Linked DNA regions of Endozoicomonas gorgoniicola. Each later gene encodes a partner of the first gene's protein in a complex. Links are inferred from orthologs where the notes say so. Each region holds a gene or a part of one and is shown in the gene's direction. Other genes may lie near its edges.

The links. The genes of interacting proteins can lie anywhere in the genome.
Region 2: the proteins of smc (region 1) and NX722_RS04200 are in contact, whole or in part, in a crystal structure (PDB 3ZGX), measured with the Bacillus subtilis proteins. The link is inferred for Endozoicomonas gorgoniicola from one-to-one orthologs.

The regions. Positions count from the first base shown.
Region 1 is NZ_JAPFCC010000001.1:3,548,480-3,555,105, reverse strand. Bases 986-5,057 are described here. They hold smc (chromosome segregation protein SMC), read left to right. Parts: upstream 986-1,347; coding sequence 1,348-4,857; downstream 4,858-5,057. Other genes in these bases: zipA (cell division protein ZipA), read left to right, coding at 5,032-5,057; NX722_RS16325 (hypothetical protein), read left to right, coding at 986-1,065. Also shown: NX722_RS16330 (hypothetical protein), read left to right, coding at 1-358; more of NX722_RS16325, read left to right, coding at 436-985; more of zipA, read left to right, coding at 5,058-6,051; NAD-dependent DNA ligase LigA, read left to right, coding at 6,119-6,626. UniProt on the Bacillus subtilis protein: Required for chromosome condensation and partitioning.
Region 2 is NZ_JAPFCC010000001.1:902,691-906,593, reverse strand. Bases 1,074-3,903 are described here. They hold NX722_RS04200 (segregation and condensation protein A), read left to right. Parts: upstream 1,074-1,938; coding sequence 1,939-2,868; downstream 2,869-3,903. Other genes in these bases: rluB (23S rRNA pseudouridine(2605) synthase RluB), read left to right, coding at 3,804-3,903; scpB (SMC-Scp complex subunit ScpB), read left to right, coding at 2,884-3,717; NX722_RS04205 (tryptophan--tRNA ligase), read left to right, coding at 1,074-1,830. Outside these bases: NX722_RS04210 (L-threonylcarbamoyladenylate synthase), read left to right, coding at 1-522; more of NX722_RS04205, read left to right, coding at 616-1,073. UniProt on the Bacillus subtilis protein: Participates in chromosomal partition during cell division. May act via the formation of a condensin-like complex containing Smc and ScpB that pull DNA away from mid-cell into both cell halves.

The DNA.
Region 1 (6,626 bases):
ACTCAAGGAAAGAGACCTTAACATCCCATTTGTTAAAGTGTTTAAGATAGCCTTTGCCGTCATCACCTATGCTGTAAAGGCTGCGGGTATAGATACTCCCTTTCTTGAAATACTTTCTGATGGCGTGAAAACACTGCCTGAAAATATTGATGTTGATGTCGATCCAAGTGATATTACTGTGCGAGGTGAACTAGATCCGCAACATAAGGCCACATACCTTGATGATATCAAGCTCGACCGGATTGAAATGAAGGCTGATGAAGATACCTATCCAATGGCCAGGGGAGATCAGATGACCATTAAAAGCACCATGTACTCCGATGTGGAGACTTTTTCGCCTCGCCATGATGAGCATTAATGTGTAACAGGCTGCAGGGATGCAGTTTGTAACCCTTACTTGAAGCCCCAAAGCCAGGGGCTCAGCAGGTAATCTGCATGTATGATAAGTATGAATGCCTGACCGATCAGCTAAAAATTAATGATACAACAACAGTGCCTGGCTCTATGCTCATAGAGGACAGCAGTCGTCCCGGGCAGAGGTATTTTACCGGCTACGTTTTTGTGGGCAGCTATAAGCCGCCTGATGAAATTTTTGAAACAGGCCTGATTTTTACCCCTGATCCTTTAGTCGACCCGGAGACCAGGCTGGGTTTGTTATGTGCGCCTTCATCCGGGGCAACCCGATTTCATAACGCCAGTGCAGGGGTTTCTTCAAGTATCTGTTCTCATGTTGCTGGCTGGTTTTTTTCTAACTTCGGCACTGTTGGATACGTGTACCTGATCAATGCAACCTGCTTCAGGGGCTATGCTAATCCGAATAACCTGCATCCCTCAATATCCCACTATCATCCCCATTTGGCGCAAAATATCTGTGATGTAAACTTTACTCACCCAATTTTGAATGATTATATTGTGGGAGTGGTCTGGCCATATAGATTTTTGAATCCAGAGGAAAGTGAATGGAGACAAGGGCCACCTAATGAGTTAAAAATCACTATAAATCCACACTATAACGACAATGAAACCTTAAAGACAGCTGAAGAAGTCATAGCACTTTTTTGCTAGTTCAGCTAAACGTAACAGACCGCATAGATGCGGTTTACAACCGCTTCTGAACTACTTTTCCATCATCTGGTCTTATCTTTTCGGATTTAACGACTTTTCCTGTTAGTCTAATCCTGTGTACACTCTGAAAGTTAAGGCTTTTGGCAGCAAAATGTTGCTGAACGTCATCAGACTTGATTCGTTCAATACGTCAGTAGGTGATCCAGGCAACACTCGAGGACAGGGAATGGGGGCCGCGAGGCGGCATGCTGTGGCCCCGAAAGCGATGAGCTAAAGGATAAGATGCGTCTAAAATCGATCAAACTGGCCGGTTTCAAATCATTTGTGGACCCAACCGTGGTTCATTTTCCCTCCAATATGAGTGGTGTGGTCGGGCCTAACGGGTGCGGTAAGTCTAATATTATCGACGCTGTGCGCTGGGTGATGGGCGAGTCTTCCGCCAAGCACCTGCGTGGCGAGTCCATGACCGATGTTATTTTCAAGGGGTCAAACAGTCGCAAACCGGCTGCCAAAGCGTCGGTTGAGTTGGTCTTTGACAACAACGAAGGCCGGGTGACCGGAGAATACGCGGCATTCAGCGAAATCTCCGTGAAGCGTCTGCTTACCTCTGAAGCCAAGAATTTCTATTACCTCAACGGAACCAAATGTCGTCGGCGGGATGTAATGGATATCTTTCTGGGGACAGGTCTCGGACCTCGCAGCTATGCCATCATCAGTCAGGGGATCGTGTCCAACCTGGTGGAATCCAAGCCGGAAGAACTGCGCGTCTTTATTGAAGAAGCCGCTGGCATCTCCAAATACAAAGAACGCAGGCGGGAAACCGAAAACCGCATTCGTCGTACCAATGAAAACCTTGAACGTCTGACTGACCTGCGTGAAGAGCTGGGTCGGCGTCTTGGACATTTGCAGCGTCAGGCACAGGCTGCGGAAAAGTATAAGGAATTTAAAGGCGAAGAGCGCCTGAAAAAGGCTCAGTTGCAGGCACTGCGCTGGAAAACCATTGATGAAGGTGCGAAGTCTCAGGAACACGTTATCAGTGAGCTGGAAGTTCAGCTGGAAGCAGCTGTCAGCCAACAGCGCTCAGCAGATGCCCGTTCGGAGGAAGACCGTGCCGCGCAGATGGAACTGAGCGATCACTTCCACGAGACTCAGGCTAAATTCTACGGCACCGGCAATGAAGTTACCCGCATCGAGCAGACTTTGCGCCACCGTGAAGAGCGGGCGAAAGAGCTGAGTCATGATCTTGAACAGCTGGAACACAGTTGGCAGGAAGCCCGTGAACAGATGGCGGATGATCAGGAACAGCTGGAGCTGCTCGAAGCCGAGAAACTGGAGATTGAACCTGAGCTGGAAATGCTGCTGGAGCAGGAAGCCGGTTCCGGTGATGCGCTGGCTCAGGCGGAAGAAGAGATGCACCGGCTGCAGCAGGAATGGGATCAGTTTAACCAGCGTTCCCATGAACCTCGTCGTACGGCAGAAGTCGAACAGTCCCGCATTCAACACGCTGAACAGGTGATTCAGCGTCTGTCCGAGCGAGACCAGCGCCTGAAAGGCGAACTGGATGGCCTTGGCGGTGGTGAAGACCAGGAAGAAATTGAACTGCTGGCTGAGCGTCTGACCGAACTGGAAATGACGCGTGAGACTCAGGAACTGCGTCAGGAAGATACCCTGACCGAAATCGAACAGAATCGTACGGCAGTGGATGAACGACTGGAGCAGCGTGATCGCAGCCGTTCTGAACTCAGTACCCTGCGTGGTCGGCATGCCTCTCTGGAAGCCTTGCAACAGGCCGCCATGGGGCAGGATACCGGCGTACTGGTGTGGATGGAAGAACATGGGTTGCAGAACCGTCCCCGGCTGGCAGAAAAACTGCAGGTGGACAGTGGCTGGGAGCTGGCCATGGAAACGGTTTTGGGCGACAGTTTGCAGGCATTATGTGTCGATGGCTTTGATCCGGTTGCCAGTTTTCTCGGTAATCTGGAACAGGGTTCAGCCATATTGCTGGATTCCAGCCAGACCGTAACACCGCAGGCGGATAAATCGGGGCTGGTGGCTCTGGCCAGTAAAGTGGTGGCTGGTAGTGAAGCCCTGCCATTGCTGGCCGGTATTTTTACCTGTGAATCGCTGGACAAAGCGTTAGGGCTGCGTGCGTCACTGGAACCCCATGAATCGATCATTACCCCGGAAGGTATCTGGCTGTCCCGCAGCTGGCTGCGGGTTAATCGCAGTGCCGATAACAGCTCGGGGGTGCTTGAACGGCAGCAGGAGCTGGAAGCGCTGACCATTAAACTGGAACAGTTGGAGCAGACTCTCGAACAGTTGGCCGAGGACCTGCAAAACCACAGAGAGAAGGGCGATGTTCTGGAAAGTCTCCGTAAGGAAATTCAACAGCAGTTGTCTGATCTGAACCGGCAGCAGGGTGAAGTGCGTGCTGACTTACAGGGGCGCAAAGTCCGGTTGGAGCAGTTTTCTGAGCGACGCAGGCGTCTGGAGCAGGAACTGGCGGATTGTCGGGAACAGCAATTGCTTGAGCAGGAGCAAGTGAATGAATCCCGCCTGAAATTGCAGGAAGCTCTGGACCTTATGGAATACGACAGCAGTCATAAAGATGAACTGCTGGAAAAACGTGAACGTTGTCGTGAAAAGCTGGAAGACGTGCGACAGCGCTCCCGTCACGATAAAGAGCGTTCCCATCAGCTGGCACTGCGACAACAGAGCATCAACAGTCAGGTCATGTCATTGCGGGCAGCCATCGAACGGCTGAGCCAGCAGTCCACTAAACTGCGTGAGCGAAGGGAACTGTTACAGGCTTCCCTGAATGAATCCCACTCACCTGAAGGTGAATTACAGGAGCAGCTGGAAGCTTTGCTGACGCGTCGGCTGGAAGAAGAAGAGGCCATGCAGACCGCCCGCAGTGAACTGGAAAAGGTTGAACAGCATCTGCAACAATATGAGAAAGAGCGTCAGGCCGCTGAGCAGAAAGCACAGACTGCCCGTTCCCGTCTGGAAAAACTGCGTATGGACTGGCAGGGCATGCAGGTACGCCGGACGACACTGGCTGAACAGTTAAAAGAAGATCAGTTTGACCTGCAAACGGTGCTGGCTAATATGCCGGAAGAGGCTTCAGAGCAGGGCTGGGAGTATGAACTGGAACGTCTGCAGGCTCGGATTGAACGACTTGGGGCGATCAATCTGGCAGCGATTGAAGAGTATGAAACCCAGTCTGAACGCAAAAACTATCTGGACGCCCAGAACGAAGATCTGGAATCTGCGCTGGAAACGTTAGAGAATGCAATCAGGAAGATTGACCGGGAAACCCGGCAACGTTTCAAGAATACCTTTGATAAGGTAAATTCAGGTCTGCAGGATCTGTTTCCCAGAGTGTTCGGCGGAGGCCGGGCTTATCTGGAACTGACGGGCGAAGATCTGCTGGATACCGGTGTGGCGATCATGGCACAGCCGCCCGGTAAAAAGAACAGTACTATCCACCTGTTATCCGGCGGGGAAAAGGCACTGACTGCCATTGCGCTGGTTTTTGCCATCTTCCAGTTGAATCCATCGCCGTTCTGTATGCTGGACGAGGTGGATGCGCCACTGGATGACGCTAACGTTGGCCGCTATGCAAAAATGGTGTCGGAGATGAGTGACAAGGTACAGTTCATCTACATCACCCACAACAAGATTGCAATGCAGGCGGCTAATCAGCTGGTGGGGGTTACCATGCAGGAGCCTGGAGTTTCCCGGCCGGTGTCTGTGGATATTGAAGAAGCAGCTGCTATGGCTGCAATGTAGTAGCGGTGTAGCAGTAATGTAGTATAACAACATGGTCGTGTATTGCTTTCAAGGTAGTCCGATTCATGTATTTTTGATGTACCATTGAATGAAATACACCTTATTTTTCCGGTTCGGGAGTCAGGTAGTAAGCACTGAGCAACCGGAAAGTGCGGTAAGACGGATGGCATGGACATGAGTTTACGAGAGTGGCTGATAGTAATCGGAGTTATCGTCATTATTGGAGTAATTATTGATGGATACCGCCGTATGCGTCTGGCTCGTAAACGAGCCTCTGAGTTGACGTTTGGAATTGAAGAAGTAAAAGGCTACGACGAGTCATTTTCCAGTGAGCTGCCCAATGGCGGCGCGCGTCCCACCAGTGCGCAGGATGAACTGCCAGAAACTGAGGCGGTTGAGTCTGATGCACCAAAACGTGTACGCAGGGAAGATCGGTCAAATCGTTTTGACCGTATCGAACCGGATTTTGACAGCATGGACTTTGGCTCAGCCATTGAACCAGGGCTGGATCTGTCCGAGCCGTTAGCCAGTGGTCGTGCAGGAAACGTGGAGACCGGGTTTGAACAGCCTGCTGCACCTTCTGTCGATGACCAGCCACAACCGATGGATGAGATTAAGCCTTTACAGCATAAAATCCGGGATGGTGCAGACTCCGTAGCAGCGATGGCTGAGCCTGCTGCTCCAGAGACAAGGGCTAAGCAACGACCTGTCAGGAAGGTGGAAAAGGACAAGGAAAAGCTGTCTGACCGCCCTGCTATTGAAGAAGTGATCGTCATTAACGTGCTGGCTAAAAACAATGAGCTGTTTGATGGTACCCGCCTGCTGCAAAGTGTACTGACGGCTGGCATGCGCTTTGGTGATCGGTCGATTTTCCATCGCTACAGCAGCAAAGACGGCAGTGGACAGATACAGTTCAGCCTTGCCAACGGTGTAAAACCGGGTACGTTTGATATCGAACAGATGGAAGCGACAGAAACGACGATTCTCAGCCTGTTTCTGTGCCTGCCCGGACCGGAAGCACCGCAGAAAGCCTTTGCCCAGATGGAAGAAACTGCAAAGCAGCTGGCACTGGATCTTGGCGGTGAACTCAAGGATGAGAATATGAGTGTAATGACCCAGCAGACACTGGAGCATTGTCGCCAGCGCATTCGTGATTACGAACGTAAGCAGCTGGCGATCAAGCTTTCTCACTAATTCTCTTGTCAGCCCCGTCGTTGTTAAATGTTATTTAAAAGACGGGGCTTTAATACTCTCCCGGACCATGACTGACCTAAATCTATTCTCTCAGGAAGATGTTGAGCAGGAAATTCAGGACCTGCGTCAGCAGATTAACCACCACAACCATCGTTATTACGTGCTGGATGATCCACAGATCAGTGACGCCGCTTACGACCAGTTACTGCAACGCCTGAAACAACTGGAAACCGACAATCCGGAATTGATCACCGGAGATTCTCCTACTCAGCGTGTCGGTGCTGCCCCCCTGAAAGAGTTTGGTCAGGTTCGTCATGAACTGCCGATGCTGTCGCTGGATAATGCCTTCGATGAAGCCGACCTGCAGGATTTTAACCGTCGTGTAAAAGAGCGTCTGACCGCTACGGCTGATATCGAATACGCCTGTGAACCCAAGCTGGATGGTATTGCCGTCAGTTTGCTGTACGAGAATGGCATTCTGGTTCGTGGTGCTACCCGTGGTGACGGTACCACCGGGGAAGATATCACCCAGAATGTTCGGACTATTTCATCCATACCGCTTAAACTCATGGGGA
Region 2 (3,903 bases), 2.6 Mb from region 1 along the record:
GATTCGGCTTATGCCCTGGGCTGTCTGATTGGCGAAAAGAAAGCCGTTGACCGGATTCGCAGCATTCGTCATCTGGACGATAAACATAACTTCACGCTGGTCTGCCGTGACCTGTCGGAACTGGCTATTTATGCCCAGGTCAACAACAGTCAGTACCGTCTGATTAAAAGTGCTACGCCCGGGCCTTACACCTTTATTCTCAAAGGTACCCGGGAAGTACCCAGACGCCTGATGCACCCCAAACGACGAACCATCGGAATACGAGTACCAGAATGCGCCATTGTTAACGCCCTGCTGGCTGAACTGGATGCGCCCATCATGAGTACCACCTTGCAGCTGCCTGCTGATGAACAACCCATGACCGATGCTTACGACATACGTCAAATACTGGAAAGTCAGCTGGATCTGGTGATTGATGGCGGCTACCGTGACGGAGATCCTACTACGGTTGTCAGTCTGCTGAATGAAACCCCTGAAATCCTGCGGGAAGGCAAGGGTGATATTCGTCTATTTTCTGCATAACCTTTACTGGCACACTCCATTGCAACAAAAGTACTTTTCCCTTTCTCTAAACTATCGTAATCTGACGGATCAGGAATTCCACAGGAGAGACTCTTGAGCGCAGTAGATTCCCAGTCGCGCATATTATCAGGGATGCGCCCCACCGGCCGACTGCATCTGGGCCATTACCACGGCGTACTGAAAAACTGGCTAACCCTTCAGCATGAATATGAATGCTTCTTTTTTGTAGCCGACTGGCACGCACTGACCACCCATTACGAAAATCCGACACTGATTGAAGAAAATGTCTGGGAAATGGTCATCGACTGGCTGGCAGCCGGTGTCAACCCCGGATCAGCAAACCTGTTTATTCAGTCCCGTGTACCTGAACACGCAGAACTGAACCTGTTACTGTCGATGATCACCCCCCTGTCCTGGCTGGAGCGTGTACCCAGCTATAAGGATCAGCAGGAGAAACTGCGCGAACGAGATCTCTCTACCCACGGTTTTCTCGGCTACCCTCTGCTGCAAAGCGCTGATATCCTGCTCTATCGTGCCGGGCTTGTGCCGGTAGGCGCGGATCAGGAAGCTCATATTGAAATCACCCGTGAAATCGCCAGACGGTTCAACCATCTCTATGGCCGGGAACCCGGGTTTGAAGATAACGCAGAAGCCGCCATTCGTAAAATGGGCAAAAAGGCCGGCACACTGTATCGCAACCTGCGCCGGGCCTATCTGGAAAAAGGCGATGATGAAGCACTGAAAACCGCCAGAGCCCTGCTGAAAGAACAGTCCAACATCACCCTGGGTGACCAGGAACGACTGTTTGGTTATCTGGAAGGCACCGGCAAGGTCATTCTGCCGGAGCCACAGGCATTGCTGGCACCACAAGCCAAAATGCCGGGACTGGACGGGCAGAAAATGTCCAGCTCCTACGGCAATACCATCACCCTGCGTGAAGACCCGGATGATATTGCCAGTAAAATCCGCAAGATGCCCACCGACCCTGCACGCCAGCGTCGCAACGATCCGGGCGAACCGGAAAAATGTCCGGTGTGGCAGCTGCACAAGGTTTATTCTGACGAAGCACGACAGGATTGGGTTCAGGAAGGTTGTCGAAACGCTGGCATCGGCTGCCTTGACTGCAAAAAACCGGTGATCGACGCCTGTCAGGCAGAACTGGAGCCGATCCGCATGGAAGCCATGGAACTTGAACGCAATCAGGATGTCGTAAAAAACATCATTGCAGAAGGTTGCGAACAGGCCCGGGACGAAGCACAGGACACCCTGCGTGATGTGCGCGAAGCCATTGGCCTTGATTATCGCTGATGACAACAAAAACACTGATGGTTGATTCCTGACCAGCAATGTAAGACATTATTAATAACCCTGATCTTGGCAGTACCCTTTCCATCAATGGTGGAAAGGGTATTTTCAATGAGAGGAGCCCGAAAAGGTGATAGCCCGATGACCACGACGGAAGCCGTGGCCGACAATCAGCCAGACGATTCAGCGCCGGACGATTCAGCGTCGGACGAGCAACAACCGGCGCAGACTGATGCCTTTGACCTGAATGAAGCATCAGAAGCCGCTCTGGAAAACCGCATTCTGGTGATGGGGCAGCCCATGGCCAAACTGCCTGACGACCTCTATATCCCTCCTGAAGCACTGGAAGTTTTTCTGGATGCCTTTGAAGGGCCGCTTGACCTGTTGTTGTACCTGATCAAACGCAACAACATGGATATTCTCAATATTCAGGTTTACACCATTACCCAGCAGTACATGGAGTACGTTGAACTGATGGAATCTTCACAGTTCGAGCTGGCGGCAGAATATCTGGTGATGGCTGCCACCCTGGCTGAAATCAAATCCAGAATGCTTCTGCCCCGCGTCAGTGAAGATGAGGAAGAAGAGGAAGACCCCAGGGCGGAGCTGATCCGCAGGCTGCAGGAATATGAACGTTTCAAGCAGGCAGCGGAAGACATTGATGAGCTGCCAAGGCTCAACCGTAACATCTATCTCGTCAGCGCCGAGCCACCGAATGTTGAACTGGAGCGTCCACATCCCGATGTGGACCTGAAAGAGGTCATGCTGGCCCTGGGCGAAGTACTGCGCCGGGCGGATATGTACGAGAACCACCAGATTGAGCAGGAAGCCCTGTCGACCCGTGAGCGAATGAGCCAGGTGCTGTCGCAGCTGTCTTCAGACCGCTTTACACCCTTTGTCGCGCTGTTCCGGATGGACGAAGGACGCCTGGGGGTTGTGGTCACCTTTATGGCAGTGATGGAACTGATCAAGGAATCCCTGATCGAACTGATACAAAATGAACCTTACGGCCCTATTCATGTTAAGGCCAGAATTGACTGACAAACAGACCCACTTATGGACATTGAACAACTGCAACGCATTCTGGAAGGCGCGCTGCTGGCCAGCAACAAGCCTCTCACACTGGAACAGATGATGGGACTCTTTTCGAAAGCAAACGTTTCGAAAGAAAACGTTTCAGAAGAGGAAGTACCCGACGCCAATGCGTTTCGCGAAGCGCTGGTCGCCCTGTCTGAAAGCTGTGAAGGACGAGGGTTTGAACTGAAACAGGTCGCTTCCGGCTACCGCTTTCAGGTGCGCGAGGAGCTGGCTCCCTGGGTTGGCCGTTTATGGGAAGAAAAGCCACAGCGTTACACCCGGGCCATGCTGGAAACACTGGCTCTGATTGCCTACCGTCAACCCATTACCCGGGGCGAAATTGAAGAGATTCGCGGGGTCAGCGTCAGCAGTAACATTATCCGCACCCTGCAGGAGCGGGAGTGGATTCGGGTCGTAGGCCATCGCGATGTACCGGGGCGTCCTGCCATGTTTGCCACCACCCGGCAGTTCCTGGACTATTTCAACCTGCAAAATCTTACTGAACTGCCGCCACTGTCTGAAATCCGTGATTTAGAGGCGATGGCAAAGCAGCTGAACGAAACACCGGAACAGGGTTCTCTTGATGTCGAAACCACTGAGGCAACGGACGCCGGTGAAGCCCATGAGGTCATTGAAGTCGAGAAACAGTCTGCCGCAGCCCTGTTTGCCGAACTGGATGAAATGGAAGCCGACCTGCCGGATAATTTTGATGACCTGATCAAAAAGCAGAAAGTTGAAGCCCTGGAACTGGACGAATCCACCGACAACCCCACCAGCACATCCACCAACGAAAGCCCGGAAGATTCTCTATAGAATCTTCTGTCTGCCTTATTTATACTCCCCGCCTTTCGACAATTTTCCCCAAAGAATAAGGTGGCAGCGCCACCTGGTATAGAGCAATGACTACTGAAACAACTCCTCCCCAGGGTGAGAAACTGCAAAAAATCCTGGCGGGCGCTGGCATCGGCTCGCGCCGTGAGATGGAACGCTGGATCAGCG